2 regions of the Micromonospora sp. NPDC005174 genome follow, and region 1 is predicted to be linked to the other one. Evidence: riboswitches for the same ligand, from Rfam matches in the RefSeq annotation. Region 1 holds a riboswitch; the other holds the start of a gene.

Evidence for each region. A riboswitch is a leader RNA that binds a small molecule or an ion and turns the genes downstream of it on or off. The one in region 1 is predicted to bind cobalamin.
Region 2: another riboswitch for cobalamin. It lies ahead of cobN (cobaltochelatase subunit CobN); the one in region 1 lies ahead of ABZU91_RS17590 (ribonucleoside-diphosphate reductase subunit alpha).

The regions. Positions count from the first base shown of each region.
Region 1 covers NZ_JBEXIJ010000014.1:137,882-145,940, reverse strand. The annotation lists gene ABZU91_RS17600 (family 43 glycosylhydrolase) at 1-1,073, shown strand, start outside; gene ABZU91_RS17595 (ribonucleotide-diphosphate reductase subunit beta) at 1,221-2,216, opposite strand; gene ABZU91_RS17590 (ribonucleoside-diphosphate reductase subunit alpha) at 2,267-4,585, opposite strand; cobalamin riboswitch at 4,777-4,995, opposite strand; cobalamin riboswitch at 5,150-5,289, shown strand; gene ABZU91_RS17585 (CbtB domain-containing protein) at 5,324-5,527, shown strand; gene ABZU91_RS17580 (CbtA family protein) at 5,518-6,294, shown strand; gene ABZU91_RS17575 (histidine phosphatase family protein) at 6,291-6,920, shown strand; gene ABZU91_RS17570 (GH92 family glycosyl hydrolase) at 7,106-8,059, opposite strand, start outside.
Region 2 covers NZ_JBEXIJ010000010.1:94,898-102,956, forward strand. The annotation lists gene cobN (cobaltochelatase subunit CobN) at 1-3,549, opposite strand, end outside; cobalamin riboswitch at 3,832-3,961, opposite strand; gene ABZU91_RS14165 (hypothetical protein) at 4,302-4,637, opposite strand; gene ABZU91_RS14170 (RNA polymerase sigma factor) at 4,768-5,343, shown strand; gene ABZU91_RS14175 (hypothetical protein) at 5,336-6,097, shown strand; gene ABZU91_RS14180 (hypothetical protein) at 6,171-6,704, shown strand; gene helR (RNA polymerase recycling motor ATPase HelR) at 6,829-8,059, shown strand, end outside.

The DNA.
Region 1 (8,059 bases):
CCGCGACGGGCCCGACCGGCCCCTGGACCTATCGCGGAACGGTCATGCCCCGCCAGGGCGCGAGCTTCACCAACCACCCCGGGGTCATCGACTTCAACGGCGGATCGTACTTCTTCTACCACAACGGCGCGCTGCCCGGCGGCAGCGGTTACACCCGCTCGGTGGCCGTGGAGAAGTTCACGTACAACACCAACGGCACGATCCCGACGATCAACATGACCACGACGGGCGCGCCCCAGGTCGGCACGCTGAACCCGTACGTGCGGCAGGAGGCCGAGACCATCGCCTGGGGCTCCGGCATCGAAACCGAGCCGGCCAGCGGGGGCGGCATGAACGTCGGGTGGATCGAGAACGGGGACTACATCAAGGTCAAGGGCGTCGGCTTCGGTACGGGCGCGACGTCGTTCTCCGCGCGGGTCGCCTCGGCCGCGTCCGGCGGCACCGTCGAACTGCGCCTCGGTAGCCCCACCGGCACCCGGGTGGGCAGCTGCGCGGTGCCCGGCACCGGCGGTTGGCAGGCGTGGCAGACCATCTCCTGCCCGATCTCGGGCGCCACCGGCACCCAGGACCTGTACCTGCGGTTCACCGGCGGCAGCGGCACCCTGTTCAACCTCGACTGGTGGCAGTTCCAGGCCAACGGCACCACGCCCACGCCGACCCCCACCCCGACGCCCACTCCGACGCCTACCCCGACCCCGACCCCGACGCCCACTCCGACGCCGACCCCCACCACGACGCCGACACCGACGCCGACCGGCCCGGGTGGGCCGTCCTGCGGGGTCACCAACACCGTGGTCAACACCTGGCAGGGCGGGTTCGAGGGGCGGCTGTCGGTCACCAACTCCGGATCGTCCACGCTCAACGGCTGGCAGGTCACCTGGACACTGGCCAGTGGACAGACGGTGTCGCAGGTGTGGAACGGCACACTCGCCCAGTCGGGCAGCCAGGTGAGCGTCGCGAACGCCAGTTACAACGGCCAACTCGCGCCGGGCGCGTCGACCACCGCCGGCTACCTCAGCTCCATCACCTCAACCAGTCCCCCGGCCAGCACGCCGACCTGCACCCCCGCCTGATCCACCGTCCCACCCCCAAGAACACCCCCACCCCATCCCCACACCCCGTCCGCCGCCGACGTCGATCATGAAGCTGGGGCCCCCGAACGCCGATAGGGAGCAACAACGTCATGCTCGACGGGGCGGGGAGGGGGTGGGGTGGGGGTCCTAGAAGTCGTCGTCGAAGGCGACCGCGCCGCTCACACCGACCTGGTACGCCGACACCCGCCGCTCGAAGAAGTTGGACAGCTCCTGCACGTCCTGCAACTCCATGAAGGCGAACGGATTGGCCGACCCGTAGTGCGGTGCGATCCCGAGCTGGGCCAGACGGCGGTCGGCGACGTGCTGGAGGTACTCCCGCATGTCCACGAGGGTGAGACCGGGCACCCCCTGACCCACCAGGTCCTCGGCGAACCGGACCTCGCACTCGACGGCCTCGGTGAGCATCCGGCGAACCTGTTCGGCGAGGTCGTCGTCGAACAGGTCGGGTTCCTCGGCGCGGACGGTGTCGACGACGTCGAACGCGAACGCCATGTGCATGGACTCGTCGCGGAACACCCAGTTGGTCCCGGACGCCAGACCGTGCAGCAGGCCACGCGAGCGCAGGAAGTAGACGTACGCGAACGCGCCGTAGAAGAACAGGCCCTCGATGCAGGCGGCGAAGCAGATCAGGTTGAGCAGGAACGCCCGCCGGTCCTCGCGGGTACGCAGCTCCCGCATCTCCTGCAACGAATCGATCCACCGGAAGCAGAACTCCGCCTTGCGACGGATCGACGGGATGTTCTCGATGGCCGCGAACGCCGCGAACCGCTCGGTCTCGTCCGGCACGTACGTGTCGAGCAGGTTGAGGTAGAACTGGACGTGCACGGCCTCCTCGAACAGTTGCCGCGACAGGTAGAGCCGACCCTCGGGGCTGTTGACGTGCTGGTACAGGTTGAGCACGAGGTTGTTGGCGACGATCGTGTCGCCGGTGGCGAAGAACGCCACGAGACGGCTGACCAGGTGCCGCTCGGCCGGCGACAACCGGTCCAGGTCGGCGAGGTCGGCGTGCAGGTCGACCTCCTCCACCGTCCACGTGTTGCGGATGGCGTCCCGGAACCGGTCGAAGAAGTGCGGGTAACGCATCGGACGCAGCGTGAGGTCCATCCCGGGGTCGAGCAGCATGTGTGTGGTCCTCGCGTCGGCGGTGCTGTCGGTGGTGGGGTCGGCGACGGTCACTGGCACGCCTCGCACGACTCGGGGTTCTCCAGCGAGCAGGCCAACGCCTCGGCGTCGCCCGTCGACGGCGTGACCACCGCGACGGTCGCCTGCTGGATACGCGTGGCGGGGCGCGAGCGCAGGTAGTAGGTGGTCTTCAGGCCGGACTTCCAGGCGTACAGGTACATCGAGGAGAGCTTGCCGATGGTGGGCGAGGCCAGGAACAGGTTCAGCGACTGGGACTGGTCGATGAACGGGGCGCGGGCAGCGGCCAGGTCGATCAGCGCCCGCTGCGGCAGCTCCCACGCGGTGCGGAACAGCTCCCGCACGTCGGCCGGCAGCTCCGCGACCGACTGCACCGAGCCATCGGCCCGCTTGATCGCCGACCGGATCTGCTCGGTCCACAGACCACGGGCCTTCAACTCGCGTACCAGAGCGGTGTTGACCTGGAGGAACTCCCCCGACAGGGTCTCGCGCTTGAAGAGGTTGGACACCTGCGGCTCGACGCACTCGTAGCAGCCGGCGATCGAGGCGATCGTCGCGGTCGGGGCGACCGCCACCAGCAGCGAGTTGCGCAGCCCGTACTCCTCGACCTCCTGGCGCAGCGCGGCCCAGCGCGCGGTCTGCGTACCCTCGACACCCCACAGGTCCGGTTGCAGGCGCCCCCGCGCGGCACGGGTCTGCGCGAACGCCGGGTGTGCCCCGAACCGGCGGGCCAGGTCGGCGGAGGTCTCCAGCGCGGTGAGGTACAGCTCCTCGCTGATCCGCGTGGACAGCTCCCGCGCGGCCGGCGAGTCGAACGGCAGCCGCAGCGCGAAGAACACGTCCTGCAACCCCATCAACCCGAGCCCGACCGGACGCCAGCGGGGGTTGCTCGCCGCCGCCTGCGGCGTCGGGTAGTAGTTGATGTCGATGACCCGGTCGAGGAACGTCACGGCGGTACGGACCGTGGCGCGCAGCCGTTCCCAGTCGATGCCGTCGTCGCTCAGGTGGGCGGCGACGTTCACCGAGCCGAGGTTGCACACGGCGGTCTCGGCGTCGCTGGACACCTCGATGATCTCGGTACAGAGGTTGGAGAGGTGCACCACGTTGCCCGGCTCGGCCGTCTGGTTGCACAGCCGGTTGGCCGCGTCCTTGAAGGTCATCCAGCCGTTGCCGGTCTGGGCCAGGGTCCGCATCATCTTCCCGTACAGCTCACGCGCCGGCAGCTGCCGCACGTACCGACCCTGCGCCTCGGCCGCCCGGTACGCGGCGTCGAACCGCTCCCCCCACAGGTCCGGCAGTTCCGGCACCTCGTCGGGGTCGAACAGCGACCACATCTCGTCCGCCTCGACCCGGCGCATGAACTCGTCCGGAATCCAGTTGGCCAGGTTGAGGTTGTGGGTACGGCGGGCGTCCTCGCCGGTGTTGTCGCGTAGCTGGAGGAACTCCTCGATGTCCGGGTGCCACGGCTCGAGGTAGACGCAGGCCGCGCCCTTGCGTCGACCGCCCTGGTTGACCGCGGCGACGCTCGCGTCCAGTGTGCGCAGCCACGGCACGATTCCGTTGGACTGCCCGTTGGTGCCCCGGATCAGCGCACCGCGGGACCGGACCCGGGAGTACGCGATGCCGATGCCACCGGCGAACTTGGACAGGTTGGCGACCTGGGCGTAGCGCGCGTAGATCGAGTCCAGCTCGTCGCGCGGCGAGTCGACCAGATAGCACGAGGACATCTGCGTGTGCCGGGTGCCGGAGTTGAACAACGTCGGTGAGCTGGGCAGATAGGCGAGGCTGGACATGAGCCGGTAGAAGTCGATCGCTTCGTCAGGCGTACGCGACAGGCCGCAGGCCACCCGCAGCAGCCAGTACTGCGGGGTCTCCAGCACCAACCTTGAGGTGGGGTGACGCAGCAGGTACCGGTCGTAGACCGTGCGCAGGCCGAAGTACTCGAACCGACGGTCACCGTCGGCGTCGACGGCGTTGTCGAAGGTCTCGGCGTGCGCGTTGACGAACGCGGCGGTCTCGTCGCCGATCAGGCCCACGGCGTGGCCGGCCCGGATCGCCGCGCTGAACGAGGCGATGCCCTGCCGACGGACCTCCTTGTCGACATAGCCGGCCAACAGGCGCGCGGCCAGGCGCGAGTACTGCGGTTCCGCGCCGATCATCTCGGCTGCCGTCTGGATGGACAGCCGGTCCAGCTCCGCCGTCGTCGCGCCGTCGTAGAGGCCGCTGATCGTACGGGTGGCGACCCGCATCGGGTCGACGTCGGTCAGGTCGTCGGCCCACCGCTCGACCGCCCGCACGATCCTGTTGACGTCGACGGCCTCGGTGCCGCCGTCGCGTTTGCGGACCTGCATCGGTGTCCGCCGCAGGGCTTCGCCGCTGACCGGTACCACCTCGGTGACTGTCACCACTCACTCCTCGGGAGTTCGAGACCTCACGGTCCTCGGACGCGAGGAGACGGACACCGTCGGACGCCACGCCGGCGCGGCGTGGGTCAGGTGGCGTCAGCCGTCCCACGCGGCCTCGGACCGCCGCACACCCGGGGTCGGGTACGCGGCGCGCTGGCAGGTCTTCGGACTCGTGGGCGCGACCGGGACTAGCCGGTCTCCTACTGGCCGTCGCTTCCCAGGCCGATTGGTGGCCCAGTGCTGATGGCGGCGCTCGTTCCCACTCACCGCTGCGGGACAGTCCCGGATTCCCACCGGGTTCCCTCTTGCCTCGACCACTCGGGATGAGCGGCCGAACCAGCTGCGGTCGACACCATATATAGGGGGGACCACGTTTGTCACACCCCACATGTCGGGTCCGGGCGTGTCGCGGTCAACGGTGATGGTCACCGTCGACACCTTCGAGTCGGCCGGTGAGCGCACGTCGGGCGGCAGCGCGTCCGGCTGTCGCCGCCGGCTTGACTGAGCCGAACCGGCACCGATACGGTCGATCCACTATCTGCGGCGACGCGAGGGAAGCCGGTGAGAATCCGGCGCGGTCGCGCCACTGTGAGCGGTCCCCACTCGGGGGTCGCGAGCCAGGACGCTCGGTCGTCCGCAGCCTTGCGATGGGGACGCGTCATCCCCGAGGAGGTTCGTGCACGCATGTCCAGCTCCACGTCCAGCCAGCCGCTGGTGCACCCCGCTGTCCCGACCCGTCTGCTGTGGGCGGTCCTGGCCACGGTCGCCGCGCTCGCCCTGCTGACCTACCTCGTCGCCTTCGACCAGGGGGCCGTCTCCCGCAGCGGCATGTACCTGCACGAGTTGATGCACGACGGTCGGCACCTGCTCGGTGTCCCGTGCCACTGACCGGCACCGGCACCGCACCCTCGTTCGTCACGGTCCTGCTGCGCGGCCTGCTCGCCGGCCTGGTGGCAGGCCTGCTCGCCGGAACGTTCGCCTACGTCGTCGGCGAACCGCACGTCGAGGCGGCCATCGCCATCGAGGAGGCGGCGGCTGCCACGCACGCCGAATCCCCCGTCGACGGGCACCAGCACGACGAGGACGCCCTGGTCGGCCGCAACGGCCAGCGCGGCGGCCTGTTCCTGGCCACCGGCCTGTTCGGCGCCGCGATGGGCGGCCTGCTGGCCACCGCGTACGTCCTGCTGAGCCGGCGACGCAGGGCCGTCGACGACGGGCGGGGCGGTCTGCTACTGGCCGGCGGCGCGCTGCTCGGCGTGGTGATCGTGCCGTTCCTCAAGTACCCACCGAACCCTCCGGCCGTCGGCGACCCGTCCACCATCGACCAGCGCACGGTCACCTACCTGTTGATGGTGGTACTCGGCCTGGTCGCGGTCTGGTCGGGCTCGCTCGGCTACCGTTCGGTCGGCGAGCACTCGCCGGTGTGGCTCCGCGCCAGCGCGGCAGTCGGCGGTTTCCTGCTGGTCACCGTCGTCTCCTATGTGGTGCTGCCGTCGTTCCAGGAGGTCCCCGGTGACTTCCCCGCGACGCTGCTGTGGAGTTTCCGCCTCGCCTCCCTGGGCACCCAGGTGGTGCTGTGGACCGGGCTCGGTCTGCTCTTCGCCGCTCTGATGCACCGCCAACGCGCGGTCGCCGAGGCACGACTGGCCGGGTGAGCGCCACCAGCCTGCGGTTGGTCGCCCACGGGCACACCGCCGCCCTGCGGCAGGCCCGGTTCGGCGGGAACGACAGCCTGGACGAGGGCGGCCGGCGCGCCGCCCTCGCCCTGTCCCCCGTCGACCCGGGCCGGCGGACCGGCGACGGCCACGCCTGCCTGTCCAGTCCCGCGACGGCGGCCGTGCAGACCGCGTACGCCCTCGGCCTGACGCCCGCGGTCGAGTCGGCGCTTGCCGACTGCGACTACGGGCAGTGGGCCGGTCGGTCCCTTCAGGACATCGCCGCGACGCGGCCCGCGGCGCTGCATGAGTGGCTGACCAGCCCGGACGCGGCACCGCACGGTGGCGAGTCGGTCGCGGCGCTACGCCAGCGCGTCGGTCGGTGGCTGGACGCCCAGCGTGGCGTCGGTCGACGGGTCACGGCGGTCACTCACCCGCTCGTGGTCCGCGTCGCGCTGGTGCACGCCCTGGATCTGCCACTGGCGACGTACCGGCAGTTCGACGTCGCGCCGCTGGCGATCGTCCGGCTCACCGACCACGGCCGACGATGGCAGCTCCGGCTGAGCGCGCCCCCGTCACCCTCGGCAGGCGACAGAGCCGGTGAGCGACATACCACAGAGGTATGAATATGACTCTGAGGTATGTGCCGCACAACCGACATGCCTCGCCGGCGGCGAGGAGCGCCAGTGGTGGCCGCCGCACGAGGGGCGACCCGCGAAGCACGTGCATCTCGGGGTCGAGGCCGGGTGGACCCGGAACCGCAGTCGGGCGGGCCGTGTGTCACGGCCCGCCCGACTGCGTCGTACCCGGCCTACTTCGCGCCGGTGACCGTGAACGGTCGGGACACCGGCGTCGCCGACGTGCCGCCGGACAGCGTCACGCTGGTCACGCCCGGCCGCGCCGAATCCGGAACGCTGACTGTCGCGCCGGCGACGACGCCGTCACCGTTCGCGCGTACCGTGCCGACCCCACGGCCGTCGCCGAAGCTGACCGCGATCGCCTCGTTCGGCGTGAAGCCGGAGCCGTCGACGGTGATCGACGTGCCCCGCGGTGCGGACGCCGTCGGCAACGACAGACGCGGCTGGTAGGTCGGGCCCGTCGGCGGGGCGGTCACCTGGACGGTGGCCGTCGCCGGCGTGCTCGAGGACGCGCCGGTGGCGCTGACCGCGTACCGGCCCGGTGTCGTGTTCCCCGAGGTCGCGACGACCGCGCGGATCGTGCCCGTCGCGGACGCCGAGACCGTCACGTCACGGGTCGTGCCGGCCGCCAGGCCCACCGTCACCCGCTCGCCGGCGGCGAACCCGCTGCCGACGACCGTGACCGCGTCACCGGCAAGGACCGGCTGCGTCCCGGACACCGCGAGAGTGGTGCGCGCTCCGGCCCGCCGGACGGTCACGGTGAAGCTGGCGGTGCTGCTGGACAGCGTGTCCCACGCGGTGACGCGCACCGTGTAGGTGCCCTCCGCCGCGTAGGTGTGCCGACCGCTCAACGCGCCGTCCGCGCCGACCGTGGCGTCGTCCGGAACCGTGCCGTCGCCCCACTGGACGCGGGCGCGGTAGCCGGTCGCGCCGGGGACACCGCCGCTGACCGACCCGAGGTTCGCCGCGAGGACCTGCCCGGCGTCGACGCTCTGGCCGCTCGGGGCGGTGGTCGCCAGCGCGGCGGCCGGCGTGCCGTCGTCCGCGACGGCGAACACGTGAATCCGGCCCGCCGAGCGGGGATCGCCGGTCTGCGTCGGCAGGGTCACCGAGACCAGCGTCTTACC
Region 2 (8,059 bases), on a different contig from region 1:
GATGCCGCGCAGCGCCCACGGATTGGACCGCTCCAGGAACTCGCGGGTGGTGTCGTCGAACAGGTAGGCGGCGGCCAGGTGCTCGTACATCCAGTCGTCCACCACGCCGGCGGTGGCGTCGTAGCCGAACAGGTAGTCCACGGTGGCCGCCAGCTCGAACGCGCCCTTGTAGCCGTGCCGGCGCATCGCGGCGATCCACTTCGGGTTGACCACCCGGGCCCGGAACACCCGCCGGGTCTCCTCGCCCAGGGTGCGGGTACGCACGTCGTGCGGCATCGCCGAGTCGCCCACGTACGCCGCCGGTGACGTGCCGGTCAGGTGGCGGACCATCGCCACCATCCCGCCGTGGTACTGGAAGTAGTCGTCGGAGTCGACGATGTCGTGCTCACGGGTGTCCTGGTTCTTCACGGCGACCGCGATCCGGGCGAAGGAGCGTTCCATGTCGGCGCGCGCCTCCCGCCCGTCCAGGCCCCGGCCGTACGCGTAGCCACCCCACACCGCGTACACCTCGGCCAGGTCGGCGTCGCTGCGCCACGTCCGGGCGTCGATCAGCGGCAGCAGTCCCGCGCCGTACGCCCCGGGCTTGGAGCCGAAGATCCGGGCGGTGGCCCGCCGCTCGTCGCCGTGCTCGGCGAGGTCGGCGGCCACGTGGGCGCGCAGGTAGTTCTCCTCGTCCGGCTCGTCCAGCGCGGCGACCCGCCGCACGGCGTCGTCGAGCAGCGCCACCACGTGCGGGAACGCGTCGCGGAAGAAGCCGGAGATGCGCACGGTGACGTCGACCCGGGGTCGACCCAGCTCGACGGTCGGCACCACCTCGACGCCGGTGACCCGCCGGGACCGCTCGTCCCACACCGGCCGGCAGCCCAGCAGCGCGAGGACCTCGGCGATGTCGTCGCCCTGCGTCCGCATCGCGCTGGTGCCCCACACGGTCAACCCCACCGAGCGGGGGTACGCGCCGGTGTCGGCGAGGTGCCGGGCCAGCAGCGAGTCGGCGAGGGCCACCCCGACGTCCCAGGCGTTGCGGCTCGGGATGGCCTTCGGGTCGACGGAGTAGAAGTTCCGGCCGGTGGGCAGCACGTTGACCAGGCCCCGGGTGGGTGAACCGGACGGGCCGGGCGGCACGAACCGGCCGTCCAGCGCGCCGAGGGTGTTGCGCAGCTCGTCGGTGGTGCGATCCAGTCGGGGCACCAGTTCCGTGCCGGCGAAGCGCAGCACGGCTGCGACCTGCGGGATCGACTGGCCGGTCACCTCGGCGACGACGGCGTCGGCCGCGTCCACCGCCCAGTCCAGGGTCTCCATGCCGACGACCAGCCGGCGCGCGAGCCCTTCGATGAGGTCGATCGCGTCGGCGGCGGTGCCGGCCGGCCCGTCCACCGCGTCGGTCAGCGCCGTGGGCAGCGCGATCCGCTGGCCCGGCGTGGCGAGCAGGTCCTGTTCGTCGAGGCCGTACGCGGTGGCGAGAGCCTGCCGCAGGCCGGGCAGGGCGTGGGCGCCGCCCCAGATCTGCGGGGCGCGCAGCACGGCGAGCACCAGGTTGACCCGCGGCTCACCGGTGGGCGCGTCGGCGAGGATGTGCAGCCCGTCGCGGATCTGCACGTCCTTGACCTCGCACAGGTAGCCGTCGAGGTGCAGCACGAAGTCGTCGAAGTCGTCCGCGTCGGGCATCGCCTCGGTGTGCAGGTCGTGGTGCAGCTCAGCGGCGCGTACCAGGTCCCAGATCTGCGCCCGCACGGTCGGCACCTTGGCCGGGTCGAGCGCCTGCACGGTGGCGTACTCGTCGAGCAGTTGCTCCAGTTTGGCCAGGTCGCCGTAGGTCTCGGCGCGGGCCATCGGCGGCACCAGGTGGTCGATGACGACGGCGTGTGCCCGTCGCTTGGCCTGGGTGCCCTCGCCGGGGTCGTTGACGATGAACGGGTAGACCAGCGGCAGGTCCGCGAGGACGGCGTCGGGCGCGCAGTCGGCGGCCAGGCCGAGGCCCTTGCCGGGCAGCCATTCCAGGGTGCCGTGCTTGCCCAGGTGCACCACGGCGTCCGCGCCGAAGCCGCCGTCCGCGACCGGGGCGGCGAGCCAGCGGTACGCGGCCAGGTAGTGATGGCTCGGCGGCAGGTCCGGGTCGTGGTAGATGGCGATCGGGTTCTCCCCGAACCCGCGTGGCGGCTGGATGAGCAGCGCCACGTTGCCGAACCGCAGCCCGGCCAGCACGATGTCGCCGCCCTCGGTGTACAGCTCGCCGGGCGGCTCCCCCCAGTGCTCCCGCATCCGCTCGCGCAGCTCGGCCGGGACCGCCTCGAACCACCGCCGGTACGTCTGCCCCGGTATCCGGGCCTCGGCGGCGGCCAACTGCTCCGGCGTCAGCCACTCGACGTCGTGACCACCGGCGGCGATCAGCGCGTGGATCAGCGCGTCACCGTCGTCGGGCGGCGGCGCGTCGCCCAGGTCGTAGCCCGCCTCGGCGAGCGCGGCGAACAGCCGGACCGCCGAGGCCGGGGTGTCCAGCCCGACCGCGTTGCCGACCCGGGAGTGCTTGGTGGGGTACGAGCTGAGCACCACGGCGATCCGCTTGTCGGCGGTGGGCACGTACCGCAGGCGGGCGTGCCGCACCGCGATCCCGGCCACGCGGGCGGCCCGCTCGGGGTCGGCCGCGTACACCGAGAGCCCGTCGGCGTCGATCTGCTTGAACGAGAACGGCACGGTGACGATCCGGCCGTCGAACTCGGGGATGGCCACCTGCATCGCCGCGTCCAAGGGGGACAGCCCCGCGTCGCTGGCGGCCCACTGCTCGCGGGTGCTGGTCAGGCAGAGCGCCTGGATGACCGGCACGTCCAGGGCGGCGAGCGCGCCGACGTCCCAGGCGTCCTCGTCACCGCCGCTGGAGGCATCGGCGGCGACCGCGCCACCGGCGGCGAGCACGGTGACCAGCAGCGCGTCGCAGCGGGCGAACAGCCCGAGCGGACCGGCGCCGGTGGTCAGCCCGCGCAGCGAGCCGCAGAAGATCGGCAGGGGGTTGCCGCCGGCAGCGCGGACCGCGTCGGCGAGCACGTCGACGAACGCGGTGTTGCCGGCGAGGGCGTGTGCCCGGTAGAAGACGATCCCGATGGTGGGCCGCTGCGGGTCGCTCGGATGGTCGCCGTGCACGCCGTACGCCGGGGTGGGCGCGGGCGGGGCGAACCCCTCGCCGGTGAGCAGGACGGTGTCGGAGAGAAACCGGGCCAGCTGCCCGAGGTTGTCCGGTCCGCCCTCGACCAGGTACGACAGCGCCTGGGCGACGACCCCGGCCGGGACCGTGGAGACCGCCATCAGCTCCGCGTCCGGCAGCGCCTCGCCGCCGAGCACGACGGTGGGTACGCCCCCGGCGAGCACCGCGTCGAGGCCGCCCGGCCACGCCTGCCGACCCCCGAGCAGGCGTACGACGACGAGGTCGACCCCGTCGAGCAGGGCGGGCACCTCGTCGGCCGCCACGCGGGCGGGGTTGGCGAGCCGGTACTCGGCGTTGCTGGCGCGGGCGGCCAGCAGGTCGGTGTCGGCGGTGGAGAGCAGCAGAATGCGCACGGCACGCTCCGGACGGTGACGTCGACGCGCTCGCGGCAGCGAGCGGGCGACGTGGGATGGGCGCGGGGTTCAGCGGGCACCGCGACCCGGACCGCTCACCGGCGCGAGGCCGGCGGCGACGGGTGGCGTGGCGCGGAACTCAGCGGTGAATGGAGTCGATGCCGATCGCGGCGGCGGCACAGCCGCGGTGCGGGGAACGGCAGCAGCCGTCGATGATGGAGACGCCAAGCGTCATCGGGTCCTCCTCGGGTGTCCACGCCCTGGGGTACGTCCCGACGGCCGAAGTATCCTGGCTTCCGGATCGATGCTCTCCCCCGGCCTTCCAACCGCAGACACACGGCCGTGACTCACGAGGGGGGATCGCTCCCCGGTGACAGTGGCGGGACCGCGTCGGATTCGCACCGACTTCCTTCACTGCCGTCAGGCCGCGAATGCTGCCACACCCCCACGCTGCGGGTCAACGCCGCTCCGGCCCGCCCAGCAGGCGCGCGTCGCCGAGCTGCGGCGGTGGACACCGCCGCCGATGCCCCCGCCTCGATGCCCGCCCTGCTGTTCGCCACCTCGCTACCCGCACCCGGATGCCTCGCACCTCGCTGCCCGCGGCCCCTGCCCGACATCCTTTGCTCTGCTTCCCTACCGGCAACGCGGACGGGGTCGCACTGGCGCCTCTGGTGAAGCAGAGCAAAGGATGCGCAGAGCCCCCTGGCCCGCGTCGGCGGCAGGACGGGGGTGGGCTTGCGGCCGGATGTGTCTCAGCGGGCGTGGCGCTCCGGGTGTGCCCGATTCCACACCCGCATCCGCTCCGGATAGCCGGTGCGGGCCGCCTCGTACAGCGGCACCGCGTGCTTGCGGGCGATGTCGCCGGCCGCCCGGGGTGTGCCGGTGCGGCGGCGGATCCACTCACCGTCGTAGGCGATCGCGACCACTGTGGTGTCGGTGGCGGTGGTCTCCGGCTCCAGGTAGAACTCCACCCCGCGCCGGCTGGCGACGAACGCCTCCAACGCGGCGAGGTCGTCCCGGGTGGCCTCGCGGTCCAGCTTCGTCGGGGTCGCCTCGGCGCCTCGTGACCGCCGGTTGAACCAGCCCATGCCCAGCCCCTCTCCTTCGACGCCACCTCCAGTTCAGCACCGATTCCTGGCAATACGCTGCACGGCGGGTGGGAAAAATCTGACTCACCGGGTCCCGGGCGGAACCCGACACGCGCGAGCGGTGTCAGCAGTGCGAGCCAAACCGGAGGTTCCCCTGGACGACGACGTGCTCGTCACCCGCGCCCGAGCCGGTGACCTGGAGGCGTACGACCTCCTGGTCGCCCGGCACACCGCGTCCGCGTACCGGACGGCGGTGCTGCTCGGCGCGGGACCGGACTCCGAGGACGTCGTCCAGGAGGCGTTCGTGAAGGGGTACCGCAAGCTGTCCCGGTACCGGGGGGAGGCGTCCTTCCGCTCCTGGCTGCTCGCGATCGTCGCCAACGAGACCCGCAACCTGCACCGGTCCCGCTCGCGCCGGGACGGCCTGGTCCTGCGGGCGGCGGCGACCCACTCGCCCGCGATCGCCGGGGACGACGCGGTCGGCGCGGTCCTCGCCGGTGAGCGCCGCGCCCAGCTGGTGGCGGCCCTGCGCCAACTGCCGGAACGGGACCGCGAGGTGATCGTCTGTCGGTTCCTCCTCGACCTCGGCGAGCAGGAGACGGGCGTCATGCTGGGCTGGCCCCGGGGAACGGTGAAGTCGCGGACCTCGCGGGCGCTGGCGAAACTGCGCGCCCTGCTCGTCGACGAGGAGGCGCACCATGGATGACCTCGGCCGAAACGCCGGCGACCTCGACGCGGAGCTGCGCGGCCTCGAAGCGGAGCTGCACGACCTCGGCGCCTGGCTGGCGACGCCGGACGCGCCGGACGTGACCGCACGCGTACACGACCGTCTCGTGCGCGACGTACGCGGACGGCGTCGATGGCGGTCCCTCGCCGCGGCGACGCTCGTGGCCCTGCTGGTCGCGGCGCTGCCGCCGACGCGCGCCGCCGTCGCCGACGCCGTCGGGGAGGTGCTGCGCTTCGCGGGCGTCGAGATCGCCACGTCGCCGACGCCGTCGTCGCCCGGCGGCGAGCCGTCACCCCTGCCGTCGCTGCGGACGGTGGGCCTCGACGAGGCGCGACGGGCGGTGCGCTTCCCGATCCGTGTGCCGCCCGCGCTCGGTCCGCCGGAGCGGGTGTCGATCGCCGATCCCGACGGCACTGGCGCGTACCGGGTGGCGACGTTGCTCTACGACGGTGGCTCGCTGCGCCTCGACGCGTTCGACGGTCGCCTCGACCTCGCGTTCCACAAACGGACCAGCCGTGCGGGAACGGAGTGGACGCAGGTCGACGGCGACTTCGCCATCTGGGTCGACGGTCCCCACGTGCTGTCCTACGTCGACCGGTCGGGCCAGATCCGTCAGGAGACCGCCCGGCTCGCGGCGCCGACCCTGATCTGGGAGCAGGGCGGGGTGACCTACCGCCTGGAGGGCGCGCGCACGCGAGCCGCGGCGGTGGCGATCGCCGAGTCGCTGCTCTAACTTTCCCGGAACCTGCGCGGCCCAAGCGGTGTCCCCCTGGTACGGGGCACACGTCTCTTCGAGAGGGAGCGCAATGGTCACCTGGGGCAGGTTCCTACTGGGTACGGTCCTCCTGCTGACGGCCTGCACGGCCGCCGGCCGGCCGGAGACGTCGACCGACGGCTCGGTCACGGCGACGCCCGCCGACGGCCCGGCCACAACGTCGGCGACCGGCTGCACGGCGCGGGTCGAGACGGGGACGCTGCCCGACTGGGCGGACGCGGGGTTCACCGGTGACGCCCGCGCCCCGCACACCATCGGCGCGCGGGGCGAGATCGCGGCGGTGCTGTTCGGCGATCCGCTGGCCCAGGTCCGACCGGACGGGTCGAGCAACAAGATCCTGTGGGTGGCGCGGCCCACCACGACGTCGCCGGCCACGACCGCGTCGGCCACGCTGGAGATCACCGCCAGGCTGGACGGCACCGACACGGTAGTGACCCGCGAGGTCGCCGGGGGGCCGGGCCCGTCGATCATCGACCTGCCCCGTGCGGGGTGCTGGCATCTCGACCTGCGCTGGGCCGGGCGCACCGACACGATGGATCTCGTCTACGCCGAACGGAAGCCCTGAGGACGGGGAAGACCCTCCCGCCATATCCAACATATACCGCATGGGGGGACTTGCGGCAAGGCCCCCGGTGTCCCGCAGAATGGCCCGTCCAAGGCCATGACCTGCGGAAACGGGAGCCATGCGGATGAACGAGTCGTCGGCGGCGATCAGTGTGTTCGACCTGCCCGGGAACCGTGCCGCCAAGGCCGACCCGGCTCTCATCGCCCGCGACGAGCAACACTTCGCCGCGATCGCGGCGAGCCTCGCACGGTCGATCGCCGACCTGTCCGACCGCCTCGACGCCGAGCGTCGGGCGCCCGCCGGCAAGGGTCGCCAGGCGGTGGTCCGGGACGAGGAGGTCCGCCGCCTGAGCGGCCGCCTGCGCGCCCTGCGCCGGTTCGGTCTGGACCTGTGCCTCGGCCGCATCGTCCAGGCGGACGATCCCGCGCCGGTCTACATCGGACGCTTCGGTCTCACCGCCGCCGACGGTCGAAGGCTGCTGCTCGACTGGCGCTCCCCCGCGGCCGAGCCGTTCTTCGGCGCGACGCACGCCAACCCGATGGGCCTGGCGAGCCGACGTCGGTACCGCTGGACGCTCGGCCGCATCAGCGACTACTGGGACGAGGTGTTCACCCCGGACGGGTTCGCGGGACACGCCGCGCTCGACGACCAGTCGGCGTTCATCGCCAGCCTCGGCGGCAACCGGTCGGCCCGGATGCGCGACGTGCTCGGCACCATCCAGGCCGACCAGGACGCCATCATCCGGGCCGGGTCGGACGGCGCGCTCGTCGTCGACGGTGGCCCGGGTACGGGCAAGACGGTCGTCGCCCTGCACCGCACCGCGTACCTGCTCTACTCCGACCCGCGCCTGCGACAGCGCCGCGGCGGGGTGCTGTTCGTCGGACCGCACCAGCCCTATCTGGCGTACGTCGCCGACGTCCTGCCCAGCCTCGGCGAGGACGACGTGCAGACCTGCACCCTGCGGGACCTCGTGCCCCAGGGCGCCTCGGCGGCGGTCGAGACCGACCCCGAGGTGGAGCGGCTCAAGGCCTCGGCGGACCTGGTACGGGCGATCGACGCGGCCGTCCGGTTCTACGAGGAGCCGCCGACGACGGCGCTGACGGTCGCGGCCGGCGACACCGACGTCCGGCCGAGCGCGGACGACTGGGCCCAGGCGTTCGAGGCGCCCGGACCGGGCACCCCGCACAACGAGGCCCGCGACGAGATCTGGGACGAGCTGCTGAACATCCTGCTCGGCAGGTACGACGGCGACGAGCCGGAGGACGCCGTGCGCGCCACGCTGCGGCGCGACGCGACACTCCGTACGACGATCAACCGTGCCTGGCCGCTGCTCGACGCGACCGACATCGTCGCGG